4 regions of the Enterococcus sp. LJL98 genome follow, and region 1 is predicted to be linked to each of the others. Evidence: predicted binding sites of a transcription regulator. Region 1 holds the regulator's gene; each other region holds the start of a gene.
The links. Region 1 encodes CtsR, which represses protease genes until heat stress. Its sites were predicted from a motif close to TTGGTCAAAAAAGGTCAAANA; they were not measured.
Positions count from the first base shown of each region.

Region 2: the regulator CtsR is predicted to act here: its motif matches at 2,275-2,295, upstream of clpB (ATP-dependent chaperone ClpB).
Region 3: the regulator CtsR is predicted to act here: its motif matches at 1,078-1,098, upstream of clpP (ATP-dependent Clp endopeptidase proteolytic subunit ClpP).
Region 4: the regulator CtsR is predicted to act here: its motif matches at 1,199-1,219, upstream of ACYSNO_RS00355 (ATP-dependent Clp protease ATP-binding subunit).

Region 1 covers NZ_JBTXLU010000010.1:105,610-109,290, reverse strand. The annotation lists gene ACYSNO_RS09285 (ATP-dependent Clp protease ATP-binding subunit) at 1-1,436, opposite strand, end outside; gene ACYSNO_RS09280 (CtsR family transcriptional regulator) at 1,452-1,913, opposite strand; gene pknB (Stk1 family PASTA domain-containing Ser/Thr kinase) at 2,114-3,681, opposite strand, start outside.
Region 2 covers NZ_JBTXLU010000001.1:125,878-129,558, reverse strand. The annotation lists gene clpB (ATP-dependent chaperone ClpB) at 1-2,223, opposite strand, end outside; gene ACYSNO_RS00605 (lysylphosphatidylglycerol synthase transmembrane domain-containing protein) at 2,396-3,421, opposite strand; gene pepT (peptidase T) at 3,535-3,681, opposite strand, start outside.
Region 3 covers NZ_JBTXLU010000001.1:747,172-750,852, forward strand. The annotation lists gene miaA (tRNA (adenosine(37)-N6)-dimethylallyltransferase MiaA) at 1-461, opposite strand, end outside; gene ACYSNO_RS03490 (hypothetical protein) at 489-1,007, opposite strand; gene clpP (ATP-dependent Clp endopeptidase proteolytic subunit ClpP) at 1,208-1,789, shown strand; gene ACYSNO_RS03500 (glucosaminidase domain-containing protein) at 1,953-3,263, opposite strand; gene ACYSNO_RS03505 (ABC transporter ATP-binding protein) at 3,466-3,681, opposite strand, start outside.
Region 4 covers NZ_JBTXLU010000001.1:74,520-78,200, reverse strand. The annotation lists gene ptsP (phosphoenolpyruvate--protein phosphotransferase) at 1-437, opposite strand, end outside; gene ACYSNO_RS00365 (phosphocarrier protein HPr) at 437-703, opposite strand; gene ACYSNO_RS00360 (hypothetical protein) at 864-1,055, opposite strand; gene ACYSNO_RS00355 (ATP-dependent Clp protease ATP-binding subunit) at 1,266-3,485, shown strand; gene ACYSNO_RS00350 (DUF1827 family protein) at 3,644-3,681, shown strand, end outside.

The DNA of each region.
Region 1 (3,681 bases):
TTCATTTCACGAAACGTCGCAGTCGCCAACTCTTGGGCCAAGGCTTTCTCACGGAGACGAATCTCAGCGGCCGCTTCAAAACTTTGATCACGAATTGCCGCATCTTTTTCTTGCGCTAAAGCCAAGAGTTCCTCTTGAATGCGCACCGTATCCGCCACTTCATCTGCCTGATCTAAACGAACTTTGGCTGCTGCCTCATCCATTAGATCAATCGCCTTATCGGGCAATTGGCGAGAGTTGATGTAACGCACGGATAGTTGAACGGCGGCTTTGAGCGCTTCATCGAGAATTTCCACCCTATGATGTTCCTCGTACCGCGGACGTAAACCACGTAAGATTTGTTCCGCTTCTTCTGGTGTCGGTTGATCAACTTGTACTCGAGCAAAACGACGTTCCAAGGCTGAATCTTTTTCAACATACTTTTGGTATTCGTCTAACGTTGTCGCACCAATGGTTTGTAGTTCCCCACGCGCCAAAGCGGGTTTTAAAATATTCGCAGCATCAATCGCGCCTTCTGCTCCTCCTGCACCAATGAGCGTATGCAATTCATCGATAAAAAGAATCACTTGTCCGTCACGATAAATTTCATCGATAATCTTCTTCATGCGATCTTCAAATTCGCCACGATACTTGGTGCCTGCGACTAGTCCACCCATATCTAGCATCATTAGACGTTTTTGTTGCATATCCCGTGGGACCTCACCCGATATAATCTTTTGAGCGAGACCTTCCACGATGGCCGTTTTCCCAACTCCAGGTTCACCGACTAGGACCGGATTGTTTTTTGTACGACGGCTTAAAATTTGAATCAGCCGTTTGACTTCATTGCTGCGCCCAACAACTGGATCCAAACGGTTTTCGCGTGCCAACTTTGTTAAATCTCTAGCTAAAGAATCTAACACCGGCGTGCCTTCGTTTTGAGGCCCCCCTTGTCGTCCTTGTTTTTGAGATTGTTGGCGACGAGCGATGTTGCTAGCCGCCCCTCTTACTTCCGTCAGTCCCATTTTCTTTTTTAATAATTGACGGGTCTTCGCTAAACTAAAACCTAAATTGAGTAAAATACGGGCTGATAAAATTTCTTCATCACGCAGCATCCCTAATAAAAGATGTTCCGTACCAATCTGTCCCACTCCTAAGCGTTTGGCTTCATCGCCGGCATAGGCAAATATCTGACGGGAACGCGGAGAATAGGGTAAAAAACCACCGAGAGGATAATCTTTCATCATGCCGTAACCCGTTATATGTTCAATTTCTTCTCGAATGTCATTTTCTGTGACATTCATTTCACGTAAAGTTTTCCCACCAATGCCTTCTTGCTCAATCACTAAAGCTAGTAATAGATGCTCTGAGCCGACCGATTGGTGTTTAAAATATTTGGCTTCTTCCTGAGCAATCGCCAAGACGGCTTTTGCTCGAGGGGTAAATAATTCATCCATGACATTCACTCCTTTTTATTCATAACTTAATCTTTCTAAAATACCATGTAAAATCGCTGCTCGTATGCGATTTTCGTCGGTTGTTCCGCCTAGAATCGCCTTACTGGTCGCTGTTAATAACAAATGTGCTTCTCGTTGGGTGAGTAGTTTTTCTTCATATAATTTTTGGATAATGCCTTGTGCATGTCGCTCACTTAACTCTTGATCAAACAGCTGCGCTACTTGCTCTAAGAATTGATGGTGATTGGAAATTTGAACTTTTTCAATCCGAATGTAACCACCACCGCCTCGTTTACTTTCAACCGTATAGCCCCGTTGAATGGTAAAACGCGTATTAATCACATAGTTAATTTGTGAAGGGACACAATTAAATAAATCAGCCATCTCGGTTCGTCTAATCTCAATCATTGAATGTTCTTCAAGAATCTTTTTTAAATACGCCTCAATGATATCCGATGTGTTTCGTGGATTCTTCATTTTTACCCTCCTTGACTAATATTGACCTTCATTATACTGAATTTTTGCTCAGATGAAAAGGAGAAGGGGCTTAACCTTAAAAAAAGGAAAGCAAACAAAAAACAATGACCGCCAAAAGTTCGCTTTTTAAGTCTCACTTTTGGCGGTCACTCAATTTCAAACCTAACCACGAGGGTTAAGTCTCTCTCGTTGAGAATTGGTTAAAACGGTACTTGAACAGTCGTTGCGCCACTGACACTTTGACTAATCTCCTCACCATTGTCTCTTTGAACATATATCGTTGCGGATTCCCCTTCGAGAACCGTCACAGAAACGGCAACAGTTTGCGGGCTGTTGCTCGCATTTAAAGGAATTTGCTCAACTTGTCGGCGGGTTCCTTTTTCATCACTTAACCAAATGGTGACCGTCTGTTCTGGTCCAGCATTGGCATTAAAAGTCGCCTGGACATTCACTGTGAATGTTTTGGTCACCGGTTCTGGTTCTTTTGATTCTTCAGGTTCTTTTCCTTTAGAGACCAACACATTGACTCTCGTTCCCTTCACGACTTCTTCCCCTTCTTGGGGATTGACTTCAATGACTTGATTTTTTTCGACTCGGTCATGGAACTCTTCCGTTGTGACGGCTTCTAATCCTGCTTCACTCAGAAGTTTCTCGGCTTCACTCAGTGATTTCCCGACAATTTTAGGGATTTTTACTTTCTCTTCCCCTTTACTAATCGTTAAGGTAATTCGTGTTTTTTCGGGGAACACTTCCTCGCCAACTTCCGGGTCTTGTCCAACAACCGTTCCTTCCGGCTGTGAGCTAAAGGCTTCTTGATAATCTACGGTGTTTTCTCCTAGTCCGACACTTGCCAGATTTGCTTCCGCATCGGATTTTGAATTCCCTAATAAACTAATCATGACGATTGGTTTTGGTCCTTTGCTTACGATTAATTCAACTTTTGTTTCTTTCGGATTCACTTTCTCGCCAGGTTCAGGCGTATGCGTGATGATTTCTCCTTCGGCAATCTTATCGTCGTATTCTTCTTTTGAGGTGATGTTTTTTTCTTGAAAATCTAAATTGCGTAATTCACGCTTGGCATCAACGAGGCGCATGCCGCTATAGTCGACCATTTTAATTTGATTTTCTCCCGTACTCAGATACAGGATAACTTCACGATTTTTTTTGACTTTCGCCGCAGTTGCCGGATTGGTTTTAATCACACGACCGGCTTCGATAACATCGCTTGGCATTTCTTTCACATCGTCAGCCACCCTTAAGCCCGCTTCTTCAAGCCGCTCTCTCGCTTGTGCTTCCGTTTGATCGACTACATCGGGAACGGTGATTGACTTGCCACTATTCATATAAAAGAATCCTCCGACCAGGAAAGCCATCCCTACGAGCAAGAGTAGCCAGAGCCACCATTTTTTCTTTTTCTTCGGCGGTTCTACCGGGGTTTCTGGTGCTTCTTCTTGCGGAGTTGGCATTTCCTTAAAGGCTTCTGGCATTGGACTGTCTGGTGTAATTGGAGTGACCACCATCGTCTCAGCTAAAAGTGCTTTTTCTTGCCAACGAGGCTCATTTAAACGATCTGGAGATAAGACGGTTTCTAAATCTCGTAACATGTCATCGGCGCTTTGATAGCGGTCGGCAACTTCTTTAGCCGTCGCCTTTAAAACGACATTTTCTAAAGACTGAGGAATGTTTTGATCATACAGCCTTAAAGAGGGAACTTCTTCTTGGAAATGTTTTAAAGCAATCGTAACGGCAGATTCGCCATCAAAGGGTA
Region 2 (3,681 bases), on a different contig from region 1:
CTCTTCTGGAATATGCCCTTCTGCCGTTACACCTGAAAGTAAGGTTTGTGAACCAATGTTACTAGTCATAATTAGCACCGTATTTTTAAAGTCAACGACACGTCCTTTGGAATCCGTTAAGCGACCGTCGTCTAATACTTGTAATAAAAGGTTAAAAACATCTGGGTGCGCCTTCTCAATTTCATCCAGTAAAACGATCGTATACGGATTCCGACGAACCGCTTCTGTCAATTGACCGCCTTCTTCGTAACCGATATAGCCTGGAGGGGCACCCACTAAACGAGAAACGGCATGTTTTTCCATGTATTCACTCATATCAATTCGGACCATATGATTTTCCGCATCAAATAAGTTTTCAGCTAAGGCTTTGGCGAGTTCTGTTTTCCCGACTCCTGTAGGCCCTAAGAATAAGAAGGAACCAAGTGGTCGATTCGGGTCTTGCAACCCTGCTCGTGAACGAATGACTGCATCGCTCACTGCATTGACCGCTTCTTCTTGACCAATTACTCGTTGGTGAAGGGTTTCGTTGAGTTTCAAGAGTTTTTCGCGTTCCCCTTCCACCAGTTTTGTCACTGGAATGCCAGTTAAACGCCCTACGACCACTGCAATTTCATTTTCTGTTACCGCCTCTTGAACCATCTTTCCTTGAGCCGCATCATTTTTAGCTTCAAGTTCTTTTAATTCCTTTTCGAGTTGTGGAATCGTTCCATGACGTAAAACAGCTGCTCTTTCTAAATCATAGTTACTCTCGGCATTTTCTAGTTCGTGTTTGGCTTGATCAATCTCCGAACGTTTATTTGACAAGGCATTTACTTCTTCTTTTTCTGTTTCCCATTGCATTTTCATTTGATTGGCTTCTTCGCGAAGTTCCGCCAATTCTTCTTGTAAAATACCCAATCTTTTTTTCGATGCATCATCCGATTCTTTTTTCAAGGCTGCTTCTTCAATTTCAAGTTGCATTAAGCGGCGAGTCACTTGGTCAAGTTCTGTCGGCATGGAGTTCATTTCTACTCGTATGGTCGCTGAAGCTTCATCCATTAAGTCGATTGCCTTATCTGGTAAAAAGCGATCCGTAATATAACGATCGGATAAAACTGCAGCAGCAACAAGTGCATTATCATGGATATTTACTCCATGGTGAATTTCAAAACGTTCTTTTAATCCACGTAAAATGGAAATCGTATCTTCAACCGTAGGCTCTTTTACCAAGACTTTTTGAAAACGACGCTCTAAGGCCTTATCCGTCTCCATGTATTCTCGATATTCATCCAATGTTGTCGCACCGATGGTATGGAGTTCTCCTCGAGCAAGCATTGGTTTCAAAATGTTTCCAGCATCCATGCTGCCTTCTGTTTTTCCGGCCCCAACAATCGTATGAATTTCGTCAATAAATAAAATAATTCGGCCATCTGATTTTTTTACTTCTTGTAATACCGCTTTTAAGCGTTCTTCAAACTCTCCACGGAACTTAGCTCCTGCAATGAGTGCGCCCATATCGAGTGAAAAAATCGTTTTGTCTTTTAAGTTTTCTGGGACATCCTTACGAACAATCCGCTGAGCCAAGCCTTCGACAATCGCCGTTTTACCGACCCCTGGTTCTCCGATTAAAACGGGATTATTTTTCGTTTTTCTAGTTAAAATCCGAATGACATCTCGAATTTCTTCGTCCCGTCCAATAATTGGGTCCATTTTTCCGTTTTTCACCATTTGAACCAAATCGACACCATATTTTTCAAGTGCCTCATAGTTTTCTTCTTGATTTTGGGAAGTCACACGATCGCCTCCTCGAATTTCTTCAATATTTTGACGTAATTCTTTTTCAGTGATTCCTTGTTGTTTTAAGTATTTGGTTAACACGTAATTTTTTAATTTCATTAAAGCAAGTAAAACAATTTCTGTTGATAGAAACTCATCTTCAAACGTATTTTTTAATTGTTCTGCTTCATTAAATAGTTGAAATAAATTTTGACTCATCGCTTGCCCATATTGAACATTTCCTCCTGAAACGCTTGGACGGCGATCAAGTTCTAGATCAATCTCCCTTTCAAAAGCAGCAACATTGACTCCTGCATCGGTATAAAAATTTCGAGCAAATTGATTGGGTTGCAAAAAGATTTTCCATAGATGGACAATATCAATTTCTTGATGGTGACGAGTGATTGCAACCTGTTGTGCTTCGGATAAGGCGCTTTGTAACGTGGTCGTCATTTTCTCAATATTCATTCTTTGTTCCTCCCATCTTGAAGCTTTCACTTCACTCTTAATTGTACTCCCTTGGTCAATCTTGGTCAAATAAAAACCATTTTCTCTTATGCGGTATTTTTGACCTTTTTGCCGACAAAAAAAAGAGGCTGTGAATGCTTCACAACCTTTTTTTCATCTAACAAATCTGAAATTATTCACTTTCTTTCTGGCGAAACAAACGGCTCGTTGCAACGACGTACAAAAGGCCTATCAAAAAAGGCATTAAAAAAGTAGTAAAACGATACAGTAAAAGAGAAGATGCCGCATCCACCGTTCCGACAAGGGGGCGGAACATGATCAAGTAAACAAATTCAAAGGAGCCTATTCCTGCAGGCGTTGGAATCACTCCTGAAATGACCGTAACAAAGCTGATTAAGGCAACCGCCAAAAGCGGATGCAAGTCCGGATGATTATCCACGAGACAAACGTAAGGAATGATAAACCAAATAAGTGCTTTCGCAATACTCCAAAAATAAATTTCAAATAAGACCCTACGACTTGCCATGATTTTATGTAACATCCGTCTCAAGGCATTGATTTGAATATTTCCTCGATCCACAAGCGCGCGATATTTTTCTTTTTTTATTAGACGATGGCACAAAGTAACGACGCCAACTTGTAAAGGCAAACTCAAAGCCGCTGAAAGTAAAATTCCAGACAAACCGGCATTAATGAAGATACAAATAATCAGCACCCAAACAAATTTAGGGGATAATTGGTAGAGGTCGTTGAAACTATACACCAAAGCGATGAGTGCAACACTTAGTGAAGACACTTTAAACAAAATAAAGCGCAAAATTGCCGCGCCCACACTCTCAGAAATCGTTAATTTTTTTCGATGATAAAAATTAATTTCTGCAAAAATTGTGCCAGCACCAAATGTAACGACACGATAGAAAGCGGAATAAGCAGCTGCCATCGCCCCATCAAAAGTTGTGAATGTTTTTGAAAAAGGTTTGATGGTGCCCTTGACCATTTTCCCCTCGAGGTATTGATAAAAAAAACCTAAAACAATCAAAGATAAAAATAACCAAGGACTTGTTTGACCTAATTCAGTAAAAATGTCTCCAAATGAAGCACGCAAGTAATAACCTAAAATACCAAGTAAACCAACTAATAGACAGCCTTTTGCAAGCACCTTCAGTAAGTTCTTATTTTTTTCTTTTAAAACAGACATCTCTTTATCTCACCAACTTCCATAGACTCCCTCGTATCATACCACTTTTCAAGTAGAAATACTGAAAAAACTCTCGATTCTTATCAAATCACCGAGAGTTTTTTCTTTCAGTTTTATTGTGCGTTTAATTCCGCAATTTTCACAATGATTTCTGTCGCTTTTTCCATTGATTCTAATGCCACAAATTCAAAACGACCGTGCATATTTTCCCCACCTGCAAAAATATTTGGTGTTGGGATTCCCATAAAGGAAATTTTCGA
Region 3 (3,681 bases), on a different contig from region 1:
TTTTCAGCTGCGAGAGGATCACGTGCTTGTAGTAACTCCCATAAAGCCACAGCGCCTTTTTCTTCTCCATATTTGGTATATGTTTTTCTTAGTTCCGAATTTTCTGGACTTGATTGTTTCCCTAATTGATAGTCGTAAATTAAGGCCTGTACGTAAAGCCCTGTTCCACCAACTACGATAGGCAATTTCCCTCGTTGTGAAATTTCCTCAATTTTTTCACGTGCCATCTTTTGAAAATCGGCAACGGTATAGGTTTGATCCATTTCATAAAGATCGATTAAGTGGTGTGGAACGCCCATTGCTTCCTCTTTTGTAACTTTGGCGGTCCCGATATCTAGTCCTCGAAAAACTTGCATGGAATCGGCATTAATAATTTCACCATTGTATTTTTTTGCTAATTCGATACTCAGTGCCGTCTTCCCTACGGCAGTCGGACCGACAATTACCATTATTTTTTTCATTCTTTTCCTCAAATCTTCACACTAGGTTTAGAGTGTTTTTTTAAACAACGTCAAAGGTTCATCCGTTAAATTTTTCAATTGTACTTTTCTTTCATAAATCATTTCTGTAATTGTGTCTGATAATTGTTCAATCAAGACACGCCCACCTTTGAACGTATAACCGCCTAAAGAAACGGTTTCAGCCGGTGAGAGTACCGCTTTTCTAGTTGAAATCTGTTTGAAGAACTCATCTAAAAAATAATTTGGCAAATAAAAACTATTATGTGCAGCAAAAGATTGTAAGTAAATGTAATCATCTACCGTAATATAACAATCGTCAAACGCATCAAAACTGACATATTCAGCCATCGTAATCGTCCGTTTTTCCAAGATTTCAATTATTTTTTTATTTAATGCCAATAATGTTTCAATTTCTTTCACCTTATGCTCCAACAAGCGTTGTTTTTTTTCTTTTCTTTCGAGATAATTCATTTGAATCGAAAAAGCAATAAGCATCAATGCTGCTCCGACGACGACCCCACTTGTGCCAATTAAAAACATTGCCATTTCAGCTGTTCCCTCCCTTTCTTAACCTTCTTTCATTCTACCATATCTTCTTGCTTTTTATAATCTTTTTCATTTGACCTTTATTGACCTTTCCGTTATAATTTCAGTTAGCTAAATGACAGTTTTCTCTATTTAATCGACAATTAATGTGATATGCTAGAGTTAAAATTTAGCAAAAACTATCAAGGAGGATTTTTCCTATGAATTTAATTCCAACAGTTATCGAACAATCATCTCGTGGTGAAAGAGCCTACGACATCTATTCACGTTTATTAAAAGATCGCATCATTATGTTAAGTGGTCCAGTGACCGATGATTTGGCAAATACAATCATTGCTCAATTACTTTTCCTTGATGCCCAAGATTCTGAAAAAGACATCTATGTATACATCAATTCACCTGGTGGAAGTGTCACAGCTGGTCTAGCAATTTTTGATACCATGAATTTTGTGAAAGCCGATGTACAAACCATCGTGATGGGAATGGCTGCATCAATGGGGAGCTTCCTGCTAGCTGCCGGAACGAAAGGCAAACGCTTTGCTTTACCAAATGCAGAAGTAATGATTCATCAACCGTTAGGTGGCGCTCAAGGACAAGCAACCGAAATTGAAATTGCCGCTCGCCACATTTTAAAAACACGCGATCGCTTAAATAAAATTTTAGCAGAACGCACGGGACAACCGATTGAAATCATCGAAAAAGACACCGATCGTGACAACTTTATGTCAGCAGAAGAAGCAAAAGCATACGGTCTAGTCGACGAAGTGATGACTACAAAATAAGAAAGAACAAATGCCACAAGTTCCTTGAATTCAAGCGGACTTGTGGCATTTGTTTATCTTCTACTCCCAATCCTTCAAAAAAGGGAGGGCGTACCCGATTTTTCAACTGTTGACAATTCATTCCTTTACAAAAAAAGCAGCATTTTTTCTTTCCATTTTTTATCTAATCATATTGGGTCAAGTCCCAGTGTTCGATAATTTGATTCAATTTTTGAGCATATTGAGGATCCGTTGCATACTTCCCTGTTAAAGCTTCCGTCGCTTCTTGGTAAGTCGTTGCGACATTACGCCAAGTGCCTCGGTAAAAATGCGGATCCCAATTGACCCCTTCTGCAATTTTTTTAGCATAATCTTCCAGGGAATCTTTGGCTGTCGCGTATTTCCTAAAGGAAGCTGGTAGCAAGACCCGCTGGCCGTTGATTACTTCATCTGAGGCAATTTCGTATCGTTCAAATTTCCCTTCATCCACACCGACAGTAAATTTCATCCCGTAAAAATTATTGGCTTCTTGCGTCAATTGGCTGGCGCCATAACCAGATTCCAAAATTGCCTGGGCAATCATCACTGAAGGATAAAGATTGTATTCACGGCCCAAAATGACCGCATCTTGCGCTAACCGGTCGACAAAGGCTTGTTTGCTACTAAAGGTCATCGCTTGAAAGGGCTGCGAAACAGTCACTGAACTCGTTGTGTCCCTTTGGACTCTCCCATTCGCTCCACGTGCCATCCCTCCCATCAAATGCTGGCGAAAGTCTTCACTTAAGCGAACGGTCGCAGTTCTCGTTTCCATCGGTGGAACCAAGGTCTCCGTTGTTTCATTTGTAACCAAGTCCTTTGTTTCCTCGTCTTTTTCTTCTTTTGGGACGGACTTGGAAGGTTCGTCTACCACAGAAGGCGTTATAGAAACTGCTTGGGCTGTATGTTTTTCTTCCGTCGCTTTTTGATCAAGCAGCCCTAGGAGTTGCTGCTGCTCATCTTCTATTTCATAATAGGTGGTACCATTAAAATGATGGTAGGCGCCTTTAATCCGTACTTTTTGACCTAGCAATTCCTCTGATTGTTTCTTTTCTTCCCAATCAAAGTTTGCATAAATGGGATACCCCACGTGATGAATGGTTTTCCTTTGAACTAAAGGTTGCTTCACACCTTCGGGTTGTTCTCCAGCTAATGTCACACTTGAAGCCTGAACATACCCCATTGCTTGGCGTTCTTTATTTTCTAACAGATAATAAGTCGAAATGCCCCGAGTATACGAGCGAGAAATAAAAAAGGTTTGATTTAAAGAGACAAAAGTTTCTTGTGCTTTTGCCCCATCTAATGATTCTAAGATGCGAAAGTGTTCATACGTAATCGTGCCGTATTGATTGACCGTCGCTTCTTGGTACTTTGTTTGCGCATGAAAATCTCTTGCTCCACCAAAAACAATCCCTAGACTCCAAAGGACCACCAACGTAACATTTATTTTCTTTTTCAATCGTTTTATTCCCCCGCTTCCTTCGAAACTCTTCTCCTTCATTATACAAGATATTCAAAAGAGATGGTCTCATTTTCATAAAAAAGAACACGAAATGAAAAGACTCTTACTTCCTTTTAACCAAAAAACATGAACGGCAAAAGGAGCGAAGCACGACGATGCGCTTCTTTCTCTTTTTATCCGTTCATGTATCATTTTTTTCTTATTCTGCTTCTTCTGAAAATTGACTATTATACAGATTCGCATAAAAGCCATTCGCCGCTAATAAAGTTGTATGGTTCCCTTGTTCAATAATTGAACCTTTATCCATCACTAAAATTAAATCCGCATCACGAATCGTTGATAAGCGGTGGGCAATCACAAAGCTGGTCCGGCCTTCCATCACCTTGTCCATTGCTTTTTGAATGAGCGCTTCCAG
Region 4 (3,681 bases), on a different contig from region 1:
ACTTGCAATAAATGAGCTAAAACGCGTTTTGCTACGTCACGGATATCCGCTGCTCTTTCTTGCATGTAGGCATTATCTTCCATCGCTTCGAACATACCAATATACATGTCAGTTACTTCTTTCAATGCGTGTTCTGCATTGACTTTATTATCTGAAATGTTTTGTTTAATTTGACCGATCATTTCTGGATCGCTTAAAACCATTAAGTGCGCATCAAATACTTGTGCCTCTTCTTCTCCTAAGCTCTGAGCTGCCTTGTCACGAATTTGTTGTAATTCGTTTGATGATTGGCTTAATGCCTCATCTAGACGTGCCTCTTCAGCAGAAATGTCTTCAATTGTTACTTTTGTAAAGGATAGGTCAGGTTGGACTAATAGATAGGCTTTTGCGACAGCGACACCATCACTTGCAGCAATCCCTTTTAGCATTTCAACCATTAATTAGACAATCCTTCCTTTTTCATTGTTTCTGCGATTGCAACGATTGCATCTGCTTCGTCAGTACCTTCAGCTGTAATTGTTACGTCAGAACCTTGACCAACACCTAAAGACATTACGCCCATGATTGATTTAAGGTTTACTGATTTACCTTTGTACTCTAAGTTAATATCAGAGTTAAATTTGCTCGCTGTTTGAACTAATAATGTTGCAGGACGCGCGTGGATTCCTGTCTCTGCAATTACATGAAAATCTTTCTTTTCCATATGTATCATTCTCCTTCATCATTTGGGTTATTTTTTGAGGGCGATTTTTTTAAATCAAGCTTTTGAACTTAAGATAAATTTACCCTTTCAGTTGTTAAGGTTACCATTTTTTCAGTGCTTAGACAACTACTTTTGTAACAATTACTAAGAATTCATGACTTTATTTGTTCAACTTGACAAATCGGTAAGTAATTTGGCCATTTAAGCCGGCTTCACCGACAATTTCTGTCCGATTCTCTGTTTGTAACCAAGCATTACGAAATTCAATAAAATCTTCACGATTCACAACGATTTCCTTGAGATCTCCTTGTTTTAATGCTTGAATCTCTTCTATGTAACGATTTTCTTCCATCTTTTCTCACCTTTTCGTACGCATATTCAGTCGCTTGACTTCTCTTTTAGCATACCTTGCTTTATTTTTAGTTGCAAATAGTAGTTTCAAGATATGAACAAAATACTTGCAGATTTTCCGATAAATTGTATAATGAAATCATTAAGGTCAACAATGGTCAAAGTTGTTGTTTCCTTTTTAATTTCTATGAAAGAAAGGTCGTGTACAATCATGCGCTGTCAAAATTGTAATCAAAACGAAGCAACCATTCATTTGTACGCTAACGTCGGTGGACAAAGAAAACAAATCGATTATTGTCAAAATTGTTACCAACAAATGAAAAATCAGCTGTCCGCTGCCACAACAAATGGTGCCAAAGATCCTTTTGGTTTTAATAACTTAGATGAACTATTTAAACAACTGTCACAAAAAATGCAACAAGAATCTTCACAGCAAGGACAAACACCTCCGACTCAAACAGGTGGCGGAAACTTTGGAGGGATGCCACCGCAACAATCAACTGGTAGCCTCTTAAACGAGTTTGGAATAAATATCACTCAGCAAGCTCGCGATGGAAAAATCGATCCCGTTATCGGGCGCGACGCGGAAGTCACTCGTCTAATTGAAATCTTAAATCGCCGAACAAAAAACAACCCAGTCTTGATTGGGGAACCCGGTGTCGGCAAAACTGCTGTCGTTGAAGGCTTCGCCCAACAAATCGTCGATGGCACGGTTCCACAAAAACTAAAAAATAAAGAAGTCATTCGTTTAGATGTCGCTTCACTTGTTCAAGGTACCGGTATTCGTGGCCAGTTTGAGGAGCGAATGCAAAAATTGATTGAAGAAGTAAAAGCAGCTGACAATATTATCTTGTTTATTGATGAAATTCACGAAATTGTCGGTGCAGGAAATGCAGGCGATGGCAACCTAGATGCCGGAAATATTTTAAAACCTGCCTTAGCACGTGGAGAATTGCAGCTGGTTGGCGCAACCACTTTAAATGAGTACCGAATTATCGAAAAAGACCCGGCACTTGAACGTCGCATGCAACCTGTCCGCGTCGATGAACCTTCAGTAGAAGAAACTATTGCCATTTTAAAAGGTTTGCAATCGCGTTATGAGGACTATCATCATGTGAAGTATACAGAAGAAGCCATTGAAGCCGCTGCACGCTTATCCTATCGTTACATTCAAGATCGTTTCTTACCGGATAAAGCAATTGACTTACTCGATGAGTCTGGATCAAAGAAAAACTTAACCATTCAGACGATTGATCCGCAAGCTATTGCTGATCGATTGGCCAATGCGGAAAAAGAAAAAACCAAAGCCTCACAAGAAGAAGATTTTGAAAAAGCTGCCTACTACCGTGATCAAATTGTTAAGTTGGAAAAAATGAAAAAACATCAAATTACCGATGAGGAAACACCGGTGATTACCGAACAAACAATGGAAGAAATTGTTGAAATTCGCACAGGTATTCCTGTTGGCGAGTTGAAAGAAAAAGAGCAAACCCAACTCAAAAATCTGGCAATCGATTTAAAACAACATGTGATTGGTCAAGAAGAAGCCATTGATAAAGTTGCAAAAGCGATTCGACGAAATCGTGTTGGTTTAGGAAAACCAAATCGTCCGATTGGTTCCTTCCTCTTTGTCGGTCCGACAGGTGTAGGGAAAACAGAACTTGCTAAGCAATTAGCAGATGAAATGTTTGGTTCCGCTGATGCGATGATTCGTTTTGATATGTCTGAATATATGGAGAAACACAGTACTGCCAAATTAATTGGTTCTCCTCCGGGCTATGTTGGGTACGAAGAAGCTGGTCAATTGACTGAGCAGGTTCGTCGCAATCCATATAGTCTCATCTTATTAGATGAAGTTGAAAAAGCACATCCAGATGTCTTGCATCTCTTCTTACAGATTCTAGAAGACGGCCGATTAACTGACGCGAAAGGTCGAACAGTGAGTTTTAAAGATACTTTATTTATTATGACGAGTAACGCAGGCACACGAAACGTTGAAGCGAATGTTGGCTTTGCAGCAAGTCGCGCAGGAACAACTCGTTCCATCTTAAATCAACTACATCACTATTTTGCGCCGGAATTCTTGAACCGTTTTGATGGAATCATTGAATTCCAAGCACTTTCAAAAGAAAACTTACTTTCGATTGTTTCCTTAATGATTGAAGAAGTCAATCAACAAATCAAACAACAAGAACTTTCGATTGAAGTCCCACAAACGGTCTTAGAGAAATTGGTGGAGCTAGGGTATGATCCTGCCATGGGGGCACGACCGTTACGCCGTACAATTCAAGAACAAATTGAAGATGGCATCGCCGACTTCTTCCTGGACCATCCAGGAGAACATCAACTTTACGCAAATCTAGATGAACATGGAAAAATTGTTATCTTGCCACATGAACTAGCAAAAACATCCATTGAGATGAACGCTTAAAAAAAAACCTTTATTCTATTATTTTTTTAGAATAAAGGTTTTTTTTATCAAAATGTAAAGAAATGTCATCTTTTTTCTTTTTTTAGACGTTTTTCCTTTCAATCTACTGCAAAGATATTTATACTTAGATATAAATAGAGAAAATCGAGGTGATTCAAATGCGACTGATCAATGTTACAAATAGTTATTCTAGACT